Regions from separate parts of the Streptomyces sp. NPDC127097 genome, predicted to be linked through region 2. Evidence: riboswitches for the same ligand, from Rfam matches in the RefSeq annotation. Region 2 holds a riboswitch; each other region holds the start of a gene.

Region 1 (5,356 bases), on a different contig from region 2:
GCATCCACCCCGCGGCCGCGCGGCCCGCCCGTCCGGCAGCATGCCGAAGGCCCGTACCCCCCTCAGGGATACGGGCCTTCCTCACGCAGCAGTCGGTCGGCGCCTCAGCCGGCCACCCGGACCATGTCCGCCTGCGGCCCCTTCTGGCCCTGCGAGATCTCGAACTCGACCCGCTGACCCTCCTCAAGGGTGCGGTAGCCGTCCATCTGGATCGCGCTGTAGTGGACGAAAACATCCGCACCACCGTCGACCGCGATGAAGCCGTACCCCTTCTCCGCGTTGAACCACTTGACGGTGCCCTGAGCCATGCCTAACTCCCCTATTACTGGCCCTTGCGCAGGACCGCACTCCGCGGACCCGGGTCAGACCTCACCCCGCGAAAGGCCCGTGGGGTGTGCGCCGGAACGCGTCGACCGCCGCTGAATGTATCTGCACAGATGCCCAGAGCAACAGGTCAATCGGACGAGAAATCCGGCGCCGAAGAATCGGCAATATGCGGCGAAATCCCAGTTCTCCAGGGCAAGTCGGGCCGGGCATAGGGCACCTAGGCGACAAATACCGCCCACACTTTGGCCACAACTGATCGCGAACACATATGCGTTCGGCACGCGCAGGGTGATATCCGGAGGGGGATCGCCCCAATAGTATCTCCTTTCACAACATGGAATTGCCCCGTCCGCTTTCCGGCGGACGGGGCAATTCCGGTCATGCAGGAGAAGAGTTGGCGCAAATCAGCAGCCGCCGGCCACCGCCGGGATGATCGAGATACCCGCGCCGTCCGGGGTGGGCGTCTCCAGGCCCTGCTCGAAGCGCACATCGTCGTCGTTGACGTACACGTTCACGAAACGGCGCAGCTTGCCGGCGTCGTCCAGCACACGGGCCGCGATGCCCTGGTGGTTCTGCTCCAGGTCGGCGATCACCTCGGAGAGGGTCGCGCCCTCGGCGGGGACCTCGGCCTGGCCACCGGTGTACGTGCGGAGGATGGTGGGGATGCGGACCTTGACGCTCATGGTTCTGCCTTCCAGGGGTACGGAGTACGAGTTCGGGGGCCGGTCGCGGCCTCGTCCGCCGGATGCCGGACGGGCCGGCGGCTCAGCGGGCCAGGCCGGCCGCGCGGAACGCGTCCAGGTTCGGACGGATCGTGGCCGTGGGCCCGGAGGTGGGGGCGACCGCGTCGAGTGTCTTGAGGCCGTCACCGGTGTTCAGGACGACGGTGGTCAGGGACGGGTCGAGCACGCCGTCCTCGATCAGCTTCTTGGTCACGCCGACGGTCACGCCGCCCGCGGTCTCCGCGAAGATGCCTTCCGTCCTGGCCAGCAGCTTGATCGCGTCCACGACCTGCTCGTCGTTGACATCCTCCACGGCACCGCCCGTACGGCGCGCGATGTCGAGCACATACGGCCCGTCGGCCGGGTTGCCGATCGCCAGCGACTTGGCGATGGTGTTCGGCTTCTGGGGCCGGACCACGTCGTGCCCGGCCTTGAAGGCCGCCGACACCGGCGAGCAGCCCTCCGCCTGGGCGCCGAAGATCTTGTACGGCTTGTCCTCGACCAGGCCGAGGGCGATCAGCTCCTTGAGCCCCTTGTCGATCTTGGTGAGCTGCGAGCCGGACGCGATCGGGATGACGATCTGGTCCGGGAGCTGCCAGCCCAGCTGCTCGCAGATCTCGTACGCGAGGGTCTTGGAGCCCTCGCCGTAGTACGGCCGCAGATTGACGTTGACGAAGCCCCAGCCCTCGCCCAGCGGGTCGCCGATGAGCTCGGAGCAGAAGCGGTTGACGTCGTCGTAGTTGCCCTCGATGCCGACCAGGTCGCCGCCGTAGACCGCGGCCATGACGACCTTGCCGGCCTCCAGGTCGTGCGGGATGAACACGCAGGACTCGAATCCGGCGCGGCGCGCCGCGGCGCCGACCGCACCGGCGAGGTTGCCGGTGGAGGAGCAGGAGAGGGTGGTGAAGCCGAAGGCGCGGGCGGCCTCGACGGCGATCGCCACGACGCGGTCCTTGAAGGAGTGCGTCGGGTTGCCGGAGTCGTCCTTGACGTACAGACCACCGGTGACGCCCAGCTCACGGGCGAGGTTGTCGGCCTTGACGAGCTTGGTGAAGCCCGGGTTGAGATTGGGCTTGTCGGCCACGTCGGTGGGGACGGGCAGCAGCGGGGCGTAGCGCCAGATGTTGTCCGGACCGGCCTCGATCTGCTTCCGCAGGCCCTCGGGATCGCCGCTCGGCAGGTCGTAGGCGACTTCGAGCGGCCCGAAACATTCCTGGCACGCGAAGATCGGGCCGAGCGGGAAGCGCTGTCCGCACTCGCGGCAGGACAGGGCTGCGGCGGGGCCCAGAGCGACGGTGGGGGTGTTTTCGGTGACTTGCACAGCCATGGAGGCGAGGCCCTTTCTCCTCATCTTCCTCGCGGCGAATCTCGCCACGAGACGGATTTGGCACCTTCCCTAGCCGGGAGCCTCACGCGCGCGGGACGTCAGCGTCCTGGCGGCAAGACCGGCTGGAGGGTTGCCGGGGCTTCAACGGGCCGTATCCCTCTGCCCCTCTGGATGAGCGGTATGGCGCTGGGCCGAAACCCAGGCGTTTGTGGCGCGGCGACCCCGACATGCGACGGTCATCCGCGTTGTTCAAGACTGTAACCGAAGGCACTGACAGTTGAGATAGTCGTCCGAACCGCGAGATGGATCACACAGGCCGCCGTTCGGGCGGTGACCGAGGAGTCGTAGACGTGCTGGAAGAGGTCGAGAGCTGGCTGACCAGCCACTCCTGGTCCGCCGCTGACCGCCCGCTGGGGCAGCTGCTGGAGGCGAAGCGCCAGACGGGCCGTACGGTCAGTGTCGTACTGCCCGCGCTCGACGAGGAGGCCACGGTCGGGGCGATCGTGGCGGTGATCCGGGCCGAGCTGATGACCGAGGCCGTGCCCCTCGTCGACGAGCTGGTGGTGCTGGACTCCGGCTCCAGTGACCGCACCGCCGAGGTCGCGGCGGCGGCCGGCGCGCGGGTGGTGCCCCGCGACAGCATCCTGCCCCGGCTGCCCGCGCTGCCCGGCAAGGGCGAGGTGCTCTGGCGCTCCCTCCTGGCCACCACCGGCGACATCATCTGCTTCATCGACGCCGACCTGCGCGAATTCTCCGCCGCCTTCGTCTCCGGGATCGTCGGCCCGCTGCTGACGGACCCGGACATCCAGTTCGTGAAGGCGATGTACGACCGACCCCTGGAGACCGGCGCCGAAGGTGCCGGGGCCGGCCAGGGCGGCCGGGTCACCGAGCTGGTCGCCCGCCCCCTGCTCAACCTCCACTGGCCGCAGCTGGCCGGCTTCGTCCAGCCCCTGGGCGGCGAGTACGCCGCCCGCCGCTCCCTCCTGGAGCGGCTGCCGTTCCCGGTCGGCTACGGCGTGGAGCTCGGCCTGCTCGTCGACTCCCTGCACACCGTCGGCCTCGACGCCCTCGCCCAGGTGGACGTCGGCGTGCGCAAGCACCGTCATCAGGACGGCCAGGCGCTGGGCCGGATGGCCGCCGCCATCTACCGGACCGCACAACTACGCCTGACCCGCGGCCACTTGATCCGCCCGCGGCTCACCCAGTTCGACCGCGGGGAGCAAGGCTTCGTACCGCGCACGACGGAGGTGGACACCGAGGAGCGCCCCCCGATGGCCGAAATCCCGGAGTACGCGGCCCGCCGGGCGGCGTGAGCCGTGAGACCGACGCGAGCCGTCAGGCGTACGTGAGCCCTCAGGCGTCGAAGTCGTACTCCAGCACGTAGGCGGACGAATCGAGGATCATCTCGTTGACCTCGACCGTGCGGCCGTCCGCGGTGATGGCCGTGCGGCTGATGAGGATGACGGGCGTGCCCGCCGGGAGGCGCAGCCGGTCGGCCTCCTCCGGCGCCGGCATACGGGAGCGCACCTCTTCCCGGAAACGCGCGGGAGCCGCGCCCAGCTCGGCGAGCCGGGCATACGTGCCACCCGCCCCGGTGTCCGGCCGCGTGATCGCCGAGCCCGCGACCAGCGCGGCGGGGAGGTAGGAGGCGGACAGCAGCACCGGCTTGCCATCGAGCACGAAGCGGCGGCGCCGCACGATCACGGCATCTCCAGGAGCTATATCCAGTCGCGCCGCGACGGTTTCAGCGGCCGACTCCTCGTCCACCGTGACCTCGTCCACCACCAGGTCACGGTCCGGGACATCGGCCGACCAGACCGACCGCCCTTCACCCCACTGTTCCCGCGCCAGTCGCGGCACACCCCGGCGCCGGATCGGCTGGAAGTCCCGCACGAAAACTCCGGCGCCCTTGCGGGCCTCGGCAAGCCCCTCCGACGTGAGCACACCGAGCGCCTGTCGTGCCGTCATCCGCGCCACGCCATGCCGGTCCATCAGGTCGTTCTCGCCCGGCAGCCGGTCGCCGGGCCGGAACTCCCCCGCCGCGATCGCCTGCTTGAGCGCGTCGGCAATCCGGCGGTACTTGGGCGGCGAGCTCTCCTGTGCGGCCATGGCGACGCATCCCTCCTGGCGATCTCCAGACATCCTAGAGATCTGTTCGAGCGCCGGCGCCTCCCGGGGGACTCAACTTCTCTAGAGATCTCATTGACGCTACGTGCTCACTTCACTTCAATGGGTGGCGATCCAACTACTCTAGAGAACTGGAGTCGCCATGACGCCTCCTTCGCGTCCACGCCTACTTCCCTGGTCAAGTCCGGAGGGGAAGCCCTGCTATTTACTCTCCGACGGAGACGGCCCCGTCACCCGGCAGGCGGACGCCGTTGAACGAGCCCAGCTCGCATCCGGCGAGATCCTCTTGAGTCATGCCCGTGTCCTGCTCCGCAACATCCCACCCACGGCGCCCGAACTGCGCTTCCTGGCCCGTTGTTTGACGGATGCGCTCGACGACTCGCTGCGCATCAATCGCAGCCGGGGCGACCGTCTCGGGTGCGGACACCCGGAACCCGCCGAGGGTGAGCCGTGGGGGCCGGTCGATACCTTCCCGCCGAGAAACGACTGAGGAGCTCGCTCGGGCCCCGCTCCTTGACCGCTTCCGTACGTTTGCGCGGATCTGTGGCGGGTTAGTTTCGCGACATGGTCTCCGAGCGCAGTGCGGTGCAAGCGGGTGCTGAGGTTCTTGTCGCGTCGAATCGCGGGCCGGTGTCGTACGGCCTGGGGGAGGACGGGGCGCTGAGCGCCAAGCGGGGTGGTGGTGGGCTGGTGTCGGGGCTTTCCGCCATTGGGCCCGAGACCGATGCGGTGTGGGTGTGTGCGGCGCTCGGGGAAGGGGACCGGGAGGCCGTGCGGCGGACGGGTGGTGTGCTGGAGACGGGTGACACGGGTGGACAGCGTGTCCGGATGCTGGACATCCCGGCCGGGGTGT
Region 2 (5,356 bases):
CAGCTTGCCGCTGATGGACTTGACCTCGGAGACCTTGAGCTCGGTCTCCTTGGCGGCACCGTTGGAAAGGGCCCCCACGGTGACCGTCCCGGACGGCTTGCCGTCGGACGTGCCGGCCGCGTCGCTGTTACCCCCGCAGGCGGCGAGGCCGGTGGCGAGGGCGGCGACGGTGGTGCCCGCGGTGAGGCCGCGGAGGAGTCTGCTGCGGAGGCTGAGGGTGCGCATGGCTGTCCTTGATTGGGTGAGCGGTTGTGGTGGCGTGTTGCTTGTTCTTCGGGTGACGGGTGGGGGGTTCTTCGGTGCGTGTTGGGGGTTGTTCTTCGGCGGTGTGTGGGGGCGGTTCTTCGGTGGTGTGGGGGTACGCGAGCCCGGGCGGGCGGCGGGCAGTGGGCCGAACGGCGGGGTCAGAGCACCTTGCTCAGGAAGTCCCTGGTCCGCTCGTGTTCCGGGTGATCCAGCACCACGCTGGGCGGGCCCTGTTCGACGATCCGGCCCTCGTCGAGGAAGACGATCCGGTCGGCGACCTCACGCGCGAAGCCGATCTCGTGGGTGACGATGATGAGCGTGGTGCCGCTGGTGGCCAGGTCCTTGATGACGGCCAGCACCTCGCCGACCAGTTCGGGATCGAGCGCGGAGGTGGGTTCGTCGAAGAGGATGACCCCCGGCCGCAGGGCGAGGGCGCGGGCGATGGCCACCCTCTGCTGCTGGCCGCCGGACAGCTGGCGCGGATAGGCGCCGGCCTTCTCGGCCAGGCCCACCCGACCGAGCAGTTCGCGGGCCAGCTCCTGCGCCTCGGGCTTGGTCAGCTTCCCGGTGGCCACGGGAGCGGCGGCCACGTTGTCCAGCGCGGTCAGGTGCGGGAAGAGGTTGAAGTTCTGGAACACGAAGCCGATCCGGCTGCGCTGGCCCAGGATGACCCGTTCGCTCAACTCCTTGAGCCTCGCCCGGCCCGCGGCCGGCGCGGCCCCCGCCGCGCTGCGCCCGCCGTGCCGGCGTACGCCGATCAGCTCACCGTTCACGCTGACGTACCCGACCTCGGGCTTCTCCAGGTGGTTGATCACCCGCAGCAGGGTGGACTTGCCGGACCCGGACGGCCCGAGAATCACGGTGACCTCGCCCGGCCGCACGATCAACTCGACGCCGTCCAGCACCCGGTGAGCGCCGTACCACTTGTGCACACCGTGAACCTCGACCGCAGCAGGCCGCATCTCGGTGGTGTCAGTGGCGCCCGTCGCGTCCGTCGTGTCCGTGGTGTCCGTCATATCGGTGGTGTCGGTGGTGTCAGGGAACTCAGTCAAATCGGTGCTCTCAGCGGTCTCGATGGTCATATCGCCGCCTCCCTCCGGGCTCGGGCCCGCAGATCACGCAGACCCGTCCGCACCTTCTGCAACGGCGTCGGCGGAAGGGTGCGCGTCGCGCCCCGGGAGAAGTACCGCTCGACGTAGAACTGCACGACGGAGACCGCACTCGTGAGGATCAGGTACCAGACGGTGGCGACCAGCAACAGCGGGACGATGTCACCCGGGTAGGTGCTGCCCATGCTCTGCGCGGAGCCGAACAGATCGAGCAGCGACACATAGAAGACGAGCGAGGTGCTCTTGATCAGATTGATCAGCAGATTGACGTAGTTCGGGGTGATGGACCGCAGGGCCTGCGGGAAGACGATCTTCGTGAACTGATAGCTCTTCGGCAGACCGAGTGCCAATGCCGCCTCGTGCTGCCCCTGGTCGACCGCGAGGATGCCGCTCCGCACCACCTCGGACGCGTACGCCGCCTCGTTCAGGCTGAGTCCGACGACCGCGACGACGAGGTCGGTGGCGAGCCGGGACTCGTCGAAGGTGAAGAAGGCGGGACCGAACGGCACCCCGAGGCTCAGCGTCTTGTACAGCGCGCTGAAGTTGTAGAGGAACAGCAGCACCACGATCAGCGGAACCGAACGGAACAGCCAGGTGTAGGTCCAGCTGACCGCCCGCAGCACCGGGCTCCGGGAGAGCCTGCCCAGGGCGATCAGGATGCCGCCGAGCAGACCGAGCACGGCGCTGTATGCCGTCACTTCAAGGGTGATGAACAGACCGTCAAGGATCGTCGGGCGCAGGAACCAGTACTGGAACCGGTCCCACTGATAGAAGGGGTTGGTCACCAGCCCGTGGGCGATCTGGGCGACCAGCACCAGCACGATCGCCGTGGCGATCCACCGGCCCGGCCTGCGCAGCGGCAGCACCCGCTGTGCCGCCAGTGGCCGCGGTGCGGTGTCGTCGCCCGGCCGTTCGGCCTCGGCAAGAGGTGCGGCACGAGGCTCGGCGGAGGGTTCGGGGGCGTCGTCGGCAGGTGGCGCTGAGGCGAGGGATACCACAGCGCCGGGGGATTCACTCATGGAGGGCTCCAGCGAATTCGGACACCCCGGACCACGGATACGTCAACGGCACCACAGAGCCGTCAGGACTCTGCGTGACGATGCGCACGGGACACGCGGAACGGGGGCTGGGCAGGAAGACGCACACCGCGACTGCGGTGGCATCAGGGATTCAGAAAGCCGTCAGCCTCGGAAGAAGGCGCGGCAGGCGCAAGTGCCGGTACACAGTGCGCTGTTGACGCGGAGCAGATCGACGGACCGGTTCGCGCACAGCAGCAGGCAGCCGCAACGCCGCCATGCGGCTGTCACGAAGGCTGCGTACATTCCGTCACCGTCACTGTTCCAGCCCCATGGGGGCCTCGCGCTTACCGAAAGGCTTCCGGTCCGGTCCTCACCTGGGGCACCCCACCGCGGCGCGAGGGTTGCCGGTCAGCAAGCCAGGGCTTGTCGCTGACACTCATGACCGATCTGCGGCGTAAGTTAGACAGATCTCGGACATGGTTGTCAAAGCCTGCCCGACCTGTGGGACGACAAAACCGAGTCGGGGCGAACCTGGGGGATGCCGCCGAGGTCCGGACGTGACATCAGAATCGCTGGGCAAGATCCGTGCGAAGACGGGCCCTGGGGGGGCTGCCGCCGTCAGGTCGCGACGGCGGCAGCCTCCCGCAGGTTTCAGCCCTCGCGGGGGGAGAAACTGCCGCTGGCCTCGCCGTCGGCCGTGCAGTCCGTGTCGTGCCAGCGGTCGACGAAGGTGCCGGTGAGGCCGGTGAACGCGTCGTACGTCTGGTTCATGGGCAGGTCTTTGCTCACCCTGAACCGCAGCTGCATGTGGACGGACTCGCGGGGCTTCAGCGTCTTCGGGCCGGGGATGGTGCCGCCGGCGTTTCCATTGGCCTGGCGCAGCGTCTTCCAGGCGCGCTGCGAGGTGTCCCAGTACTGAAGATCGCCGTACTGGCTCAGGTCGCGCTCGCCCTCGTTGTAGACATAACTGCCCAGCTTGGCGCTGAGTTCGAACGACTTCAGCTCCTTCGCCGAGGCGTTGGTGAGCGTGGCGGTGTAGGCCGTCCAGTGGGTGCCGAGAGTGATCGACTTGGGTATGCCGAACGAGCGGCCCACGAAGGTGTTGTCGTGGTACTGCCCGTTGCTGACGTCGTAACACGTCGGGGTGTCCGGAGCAGGGGCCGCCTGGGAAGCGGGCGCGGCGGCCACCGCCACGGGGAGCAGGACGGCCGTCACGGCCGAGGCCGACAGGGCGCGGCGCAGTTTCATGAAGATCTCTTTCCTGGTTCTTCGGACCCTTGGAGCCTTTGTTTCCAGCGTCATTGAGTGCCAAGGCCGTGGATCCTGGGTTGTCAGGTTCTTAGAGAAGTGGTGGGGCCTACGCGGTGACGTCCGTGGCGCCCGGACCGGCCAGGCCCTTCCGGCGGCGTACGCCGATGACCACACCCGCGCCGGCCACCATCGCGGCACCGCCGACGAGAGCGATCGCCGGGAGCGCCGACGAGGAGCCGGTCGCGGCGAGCTGGGCGCCGCCCTGCGGGCTGAGGCCACCGGAGGAATCGGAACCACCCGTACCGCCGCCGGACGCGGCGCCCTGGCCCGGCTCGGCCGTGCCACCCGGCTTGCCCGGTTCATCCGGCTTGGCGGTCGGGGACTGCGTCGGCTTCGCGCCCGCGGGGAGGATGGTGAAGTCGTACCAGGCTTCCTTGGCCGAACCACAGGACCCGTCGCGGTTGCGGTAGTCGCCGGCGGCGAGCGCGTACCCGGCGCCGGGTTTGGCGTCCTTGACCACGCGGGTGCGCAGTTGGAGCGTGATGCTGCCGCGCGGACCGACGTCAAAGAAGCCGAACAGGTCCTCGGGCTCCGCGTCATGGAAGGTCTTCCATCGCCCCGTCTTGGCGTCGCGGTACTCGGTCTCCAGCTCCCAGTACGGCCGGTCGACATCTTCGGCGGAGGACACACGCAGGAAGGGCAGGACCTGCCCCAGGGGCTTGCCGGTGGTGTTGCTGAGCTTCATGGAGAAGGGGGTCCAGGCGCCGCCCGCAGTCAGCTGACGCGGCAGCCCGTGGACGGCCACCTGCAACTGGTCGGACTCGAACGCGCAGGACTGACCCTCACCATCGGAATCACCGGCGTCCTTGCCTCCACCGGTGGCACTACCAGCGCCGGTGGTCCCCTCAGTGGTCCCTTCGGCGGTCCCGGTGGCTTTCGGCGGCTTCCCTGAGGCGTGACGGGCGGCCCCGCCGTGGTCCTGGGATGCCGGGCCACCGGCATCGGCTAAGCCCGGGTGCCGCGGCTCGTCCGGCTTGCCCGTTCCGCCGCCGCTCGTTGCGGAATCCGCCGGCCGGGCCGCCGGTTTTGCGGCATCGGGGGAATCGGAAGAGGCAGTCGTGCGAGGACCGGCCTTGGACACCGGCTCCGTTGCGAACGCGACGGCGGGCGCGGCCAGTACGGCGGCGGGCGCTATCACGGCGGCCGCTGCGGCGGCCGTCAGGGTGCGGCGAATCTTCATCCAGCAGACCTTTCGTATCCCAAGTGCCGCCTGGACGGCACAGGTTGACGTCGTCATGTTCAGGACGCAGGTGTGCGTGAGCGCGCATGCAGACATGCCGTACATGTACACACCTGCGCCTCATGTAGGAGGACTCGCTCTGCGAGAAGGTTCCACACTCAAGTCACTGAAGTGGCGCATGGGAGCGCAACGGCGACGGCCATACGCGAGAGACGAGTCACGAGACGCGAGACGCGACGAAACACAGCAAACCCCTCGACATGGCGACTCGACCGTGCCGCGTTCTCCGAGTGGTAATGAGTGCGCCAGCCGGGTGATCGTCGCCGCGTGCCCCGGTCCGGAAGCGCTCCGGTTCGAGCGCGACAGAAACACTGGCGAGCGGTCTGACGACGGGAGCAGCCATGAACATCATCGGGACCCGGAGCCTGGAGAGCTCGGTGGTGCGCCGATCGCACCGCCGGTGTTGCTCACGTACTGCGTCGGCGCCGGTC
Region 3 (5,356 bases), on a different contig from region 2:
CCTACCTCGCCCATGTCATCGGCTTCGCCCTCGGCTTCCTCTACGCATGGGCCCGCTACGGGAGGGATAGTGTGGGGGCCACCAGGGCGAACGACCGGGCGACCGAGGAAGAGAGCCAGCCGTGATCACGTCGATCGTGCTCATCAAGACCAACGTGGACCAGATCCCGGAGATCGCCGAAAAGATCGCCGCGCTGGACGGCGTCAGCGAGGTCTACTCGGTCACCGGCGCCCACGACCTCATCGCGATGGTCCGCGTCGCCGCCCACGACGACCTCGCGGACGTCATCCCCGGCCGCATCAGCAAGGTCCCCGGCGTCGCCTCCACGGAGACGCATATCGCGTTCCGCACGTATAGCCAGCATGACCTTGAGGCCGCCTTTGCGATCGGGCTGGAGGCCTAGCCCGTCTTTTTCCCACGTTTTCGGCTGTCCCGCCGTGGGTGTTGCTCGCCGTTGCGCCTGCGGCGGGCCGGTCCGCTGCGCGGGGCTGTGGGTGCGGTGACGGGCCTCCGGGGCCTGGTGTGTGGACTGCTTCGCTTTACGTCCACACACCAGCCCCCTCCGGCCCGTCCCCTCCCGTTGGGGGAGTGAGTGACGGTGGGTGGGGGCGGGCCACCCATGCCCCTGACCATGCCGAAGCCCGCGCCGTGCCCGTGCCCGTGCCCATTGCATGTGATCTACGAGCCGCACCGGACCACTTACCGGTCCCTCGCCAAGGTTTTTCCCACCCGTCACCGCACCCGACAGCCCCGCGCAGCGGACCCCGCCCGCCGCTGGGGGTACCTCCCACGCCCTTCAGGCAGTGGGGGAGCAACGGCGAGCAACACCCACGGCGGGACAGCCGAAAACGTGGGCCAAAGGCAAAGCGCAGCGGAAAGCCAAAAACGTGGGAATCAATCCGCGCTTCGCGCGGGGACGCAACGGCCGTCCTCCGTCTGGTAGTTCCAGCGGGCGCCGTTCGTCACCAACTCCTTGACCGCTTCGAGGAAGCGGTCGACATGCTCATCGGGCGTGCCGGCGCCGAAACTGACGCGGATGGCGTTGAGGGACTTCTCGCCGGGGGCCGCCTCGGGGGCGCCGCACTCGCCGGGGTCCTGGGGCTCGCTGCCGAGGAGGGTGCGGACGAGGGGGTGGGCGCAGAAGAGGCCGTCGCGGACGCCGATGCCGTACTCGGCCGACAGGGCGGCGGCGAAGTGGGAGCTGTTCCAGCCTTCGACGACGAAGGAGAGGACGCCGACGCGTGCCGCGTCCTCGCCGAAGAGGGAGAGCACGTTCACCTCGGGTACCTCGGCCAGGCCGGCGCGGAGGCGGGCGATCAGCTCCTGTTCGCGGGCGACCAGGGCGTCGAAGCCGGCCTCGGTCAGGGCCTGGCAGGCCGAGGCGATGGCGTAGGCGCCGATGACGTTGGGCGAACCGGCCTCGTGCCGGGCCGCGGTGGTGTGCCACTCGACGTCCACCCCGCCGTCCGTGCGCCGGGAGACCTTGCGGCTGGCGCCGCCGCCGGCCAGGTACGGCGCGGCGTCCCGCAGCCAGTCCGCGCGGCCGGCCAGCACCCCGGCGCCGAACGGCGCGTAGAGCTTGTGGCCGGAGAACGCGACCCAGTCCACGTCCAGCTCGGCGAGGTCCACCGGGTGGTGCGGGACGAGCTGTGCCGCGTCCAGCACGATCCGGGCGCCGTGCGCATGCGCGGCGGCCGCCAGCTCCCGCACCGGCCACAGCTCACCGGTCACATTCGACGCACCGGTCACGCAGACCAGCGCCGGACCGTAGGGCTCGCGGGTGGCCAGCGCCTTCTCCAGGGTGTCCACGGCCTGTTGCGGGGTGCGCGGTGCGTTGAGGTAGGTGACCTCGACGTCGGAGCGCTGCTCCCACGGCAGCAGCGAGGCGTGGTGCTCGGTCTCGAAGACGAACACCCGGGTGTTCTCGGGGAGTACGGCGGCGAGCAGGTTCAGCGAGTCGGTGGTGGAGCGGGTGAAGACGACCTGGTCGCCCTCCCGTCGCCCACCACCGCCCTTGCCGGACCGGGCTTCGCCCGGGCCCCCTTCGATGCGGCAGCCGAGGAACTCGGCGATGGTGCGGCGGCTGTTCTCGAAGAGGTCGGTGGACAGCTGCGAGAGGTATCCGGCGCCGCGGTGCACGCTGCCGTAGTACGGGGCGTAGGCCGCCACGTCGTCCCAGACCCGCTGGAGGGCGGGGGCGCTGGCGGCGTAGTCCAGCGCGGCGTAGTCGACCTCGCCGCCGGTCACGAGCGGGACGAGGACATCCCGGCCGAGAACCGGCAGCGGGGCACAGACGGAGCGGTCGGCGGCAACGGCGGAAACAGACATGGCGAACTCCCGTGAGAGGTAAGCGAATTCGCCGCGTGCGGGGGTGCGGGAGGGCGCGCCGGGGCACCGCGGCGGAAAGGAAAAAGGGATGCGGGAAAGGGGCCGTCGGGCCCTATCGCATTCGCTGATTCACGGAAGTTCTCCCTCGGGGACCAGGATCCCTGGCGAGGGATCCGCGCTTGCCGCAGACCTCGCTGCCTACGGCCTGGTCATCACCCGGGGCACCCCGCCACGGAAGGAGGGTTGCCGGACAGCGGGCCGGGGCCTGCATCGCTGTCACTCGTGACCTGGGCAGAATCATGCCACACGGGCAAAGAGGCGCAAGGCCCGGTCCATATGACGGACGGGGCCTTGCGTCACACCCTGCGTTACCGCGCGCTCATGTGTTGCTGGCGGCCACCCAGCGCTCCAGCGCCCGCTTGGCCGCGCCGGAGTCGACCGAGGCGGCGGCGCGCTCGATCCCGGCCCGGATCTGCTCGGCCAGCGGGGCGTCCGCCGGCTCCAGGGCGACCAGCGCCGCCGCGGCGTTCAGCAGCACCGCGTCCCGCACCGGGCCGGTCTCCCCGTCCAGCAGCCGGCGGGCCACATCCGCGTTGTACGAGGCGTCCGCGCCGCGCAGCGCCTCCACCGGCACCAGGGGGATGCCCACGTCCCGGGGGTCGAAGGACTCCTCGCGCACCGTGCCGTCCCGGACGATCCACACCCGGGAGGTCGCGGTCGTGGTCAGCTCGTCCAGGCCGTCGTCGCCGCGGAACACCAGCGCCGACGAGCCGCGCTCGGCGAGCACCCCCGCCAGGATCGGCGCCATCCGGGCGTCCGCGACACCGGTCGCCTGGGCGCGGACCTTCGCGGGGTTGGTCAGCGGGCCGAGCACGTTGAAGGTGGTACGGATGCCGAGCTGGGCCCGCGCGTTGGCGACGTGCCGCAGCGAGGGGTGGAACTTCACCGCGAAGCAGAAGGTGATGCCCGCTTCCCGGGCGACCTCGGTGACCCGCTGCGGGGTGAGGTCGAGATTGACGCCGAGCTTCTCCAGGACGTCGGAGGCGCCGCTGGCCGAGGAGGCGGCGCGGTTGCCGTGCTTGACGACCTTGGCACCGGTGCCGGCGACCACGATCGAGGACATCGTGGAGATGTTGACGGTCTTGGCGCCGTCACCGCCGGTGCCGACGATGTCGACGCTGGGACCGGGGACCTCGATCAGCCGGGCGTGCGCGTACATGGTGCGCACCAGGCCGGAGATCTCGGCGACGGTCTCGCCCTTGGCGCGCAGGGCCACCGCGAAGCCGGCGATCTGGGCGTCGCTGGCCTCGCCCCGCATGATCTTGTCCATCGCCCAGGCGGTGTCGTCCGCGCTGAGGTCGCGGCCGGCGAGCAGGGCGTTGAGGAGCTCCGGCCAGGTGTGGGCCGCCACGCTGTCGCCGCCAACCGGGGTCACAACGTTCATGGTCCACTCTCCTGGATTGTGTCCTGCCTATGCCGTCACCCTATCGAGCCGCCGGACACGCCGGAGGGCCCCGTCCGATCAAACGGACGGGGCCCTCTGGGTGGCGTACTACCTACGGTGCGCCAGGAAGCGCTGCGGTGATCAGTGGTGGCCGTGGCCGCTGCTGATCTCCTTGTACTCCTCGACCGTGGCCTTCGGGATGACGTTGTCCTCGCCGTAGTAAGCCTTGGAGAGCTTGGCGCGCAGCTTCTGCGAGCGCGACAGCTTGCGCTCCACACCGTTCTCGTCGACCTCCGGGCCCAGCTCGAGCGGCGCGGGCTGCTCGTGCTGCGTGAGCAGGTGCAGCTGCTCCTGGTCGAGCGGCTCGTGGACCTCGATGAACTCACCGTGCGGCAGGCGCTTGATGATGCCGGACTCGCGGCCGTGCAGCACCTTGTCCTTGTCGCGCCGCTGAAGGCCCAGGCAGATCCGCTTGGTGGCGATGAAGGCCAGCACCGGTCCGACGAAGAACGCGATCCGCACGAACCAGGTGATCGAGTTGATCGACAGGTGGAAGTGCGTCGCCCACAGGTCGTTACCGCCACCGATCAGCATCACGAAGTACGCGACGAGCCAGGCGACACCGAAGCCGGTACGGGTCGGGACGTTGCGCGGGCGGTCCAGGATGTGGTGCTCGCGCTTGTCGCCCTTGACCCAGGACTCGATGAACGGGTAGACCGCGATCGCGACCAGGACCAGCGGGAAGACCAGGATCGGGATCAGCACACCGAAGTTGAGGGTGTGGCCCCAGAAGTTCCACTCCCAGCCCGGCATGACACGCACCAGACCCTCGGCGAAGCCCATGTACCAGTCGGGCTGGGCGCCGGTGGACACCTGGTCGGGCCGGTAGGGGCCGATCGCCCACACCGGGTTGATGCTGGCGATCGCGGCGATCACCGAGATCACACCGAAGACCAGGAAGAAGAAGCCTCCGGCCTTGGCCATGTAGACCGGCAGCAGCGGCATGCCCACGACGTTGTTGTTGGTCTTGCCGGCACCCGGGAACTGCGTGTGCTTGTGGTAGAAGACCAGGATCAGGTGCGCCACCAGCAGGCCGAGCATGATGCCCGGCAGCAGCAGGACGTGCACCGTGAAGAACCGCGGGATGATGTCGTGCCCCGGGAACTCCCCGCCGAAGATGAAGAACTGAAGGTACGAACCGACCAGCGGCATCGCCAGGATGACGCCCTCGATGAACCGCACACCGGTACCGGAGAGCAGGTCGTCGGGGAGCGAGTAGCCGGTGAAGCCGGTGAACATGCCCAGCACCAGCAGCAGGAAGCCGAACAGCCAGTTGACCTCGCGCGGCTTGCGGAAGGCGCCGGTGAAGAACACCCGCATCATGTGGACCATCATCGCGGCCAGGAAGACCAGCGCGGCCCAGTGGTGGATCTGGCGGATCAGCAGGCCGCCGCGCACGTCGAAGCTGATGTCCAGCGTCGACTCGAACGCCTGGGTCATCCGGACGCCCTGCATGGGCACGTAGGAACCGTGATAGGTCACCTCGGCCATGCTCGGGTGGAAGAACAGCGTCAGATAGACACC

What was found. A riboswitch is a leader RNA that binds a small molecule or an ion and turns the genes downstream of it on or off. The one in region 2 is predicted to bind S-adenosylmethionine.
Region 1: linked by a shared signal. The riboswitch ahead of thrC (threonine synthase) and the one ahead of ACFWJW_RS22105 (amino acid ABC transporter permease) in region 2 are both predicted to bind S-adenosylmethionine.
Region 3: linked by a shared signal. The riboswitch ahead of ACFWJW_RS30270 (aminotransferase class V-fold PLP-dependent enzyme) and the one ahead of ACFWJW_RS22105 (amino acid ABC transporter permease) in region 2 are both predicted to bind S-adenosylmethionine.

The regions. Positions count from the first base shown of each region.
Region 1 covers NZ_JBHXFI010000026.1:106,443-111,798, reverse strand. The annotation lists gene ACFWJW_RS20910 (cold-shock protein) at 105-308, opposite strand; gene ACFWJW_RS20905 (MoaD/ThiS family protein) at 732-1,010, opposite strand; gene thrC (threonine synthase) at 1,093-2,376, opposite strand; SAM riboswitch class I at 2,394-2,554, opposite strand; gene ACFWJW_RS20895 (glucosyl-3-phosphoglycerate synthase) at 2,727-3,689, shown strand; gene ACFWJW_RS20890 (GntR family transcriptional regulator) at 3,730-4,485, opposite strand; gene ACFWJW_RS20885 (trehalose-6-phosphate synthase) at 5,068-5,356, shown strand, end outside.
Region 2 covers NZ_JBHXFI010000029.1:39,878-45,233, reverse strand. The annotation lists gene ACFWJW_RS22115 (ABC transporter substrate-binding protein) at 1-225, opposite strand, end outside; gene ACFWJW_RS22110 (amino acid ABC transporter ATP-binding protein) at 405-1,208, opposite strand; gene ACFWJW_RS22105 (amino acid ABC transporter permease) at 1,325-2,374, opposite strand; SAM riboswitch class IV at 2,710-2,818, opposite strand; gene ACFWJW_RS22100 (hypothetical protein) at 3,026-3,622, opposite strand; gene ACFWJW_RS22095 (LPXTG cell wall anchor domain-containing protein) at 3,732-4,370, opposite strand.
Region 3 covers NZ_JBHXFI010000054.1:15,204-20,559, reverse strand. The annotation lists gene ACFWJW_RS30280 (rhomboid family intramembrane serine protease) at 1-125, shown strand, start outside; gene ACFWJW_RS30275 (Lrp/AsnC family transcriptional regulator) at 122-403, shown strand; gene ACFWJW_RS30270 (aminotransferase class V-fold PLP-dependent enzyme) at 895-2,328, opposite strand; SAM riboswitch class IV at 2,499-2,616, opposite strand; gene trpD (anthranilate phosphoribosyltransferase) at 2,708-3,772, opposite strand; gene ACFWJW_RS30260 (cytochrome bc complex cytochrome b subunit) at 3,914-5,356, opposite strand, start outside.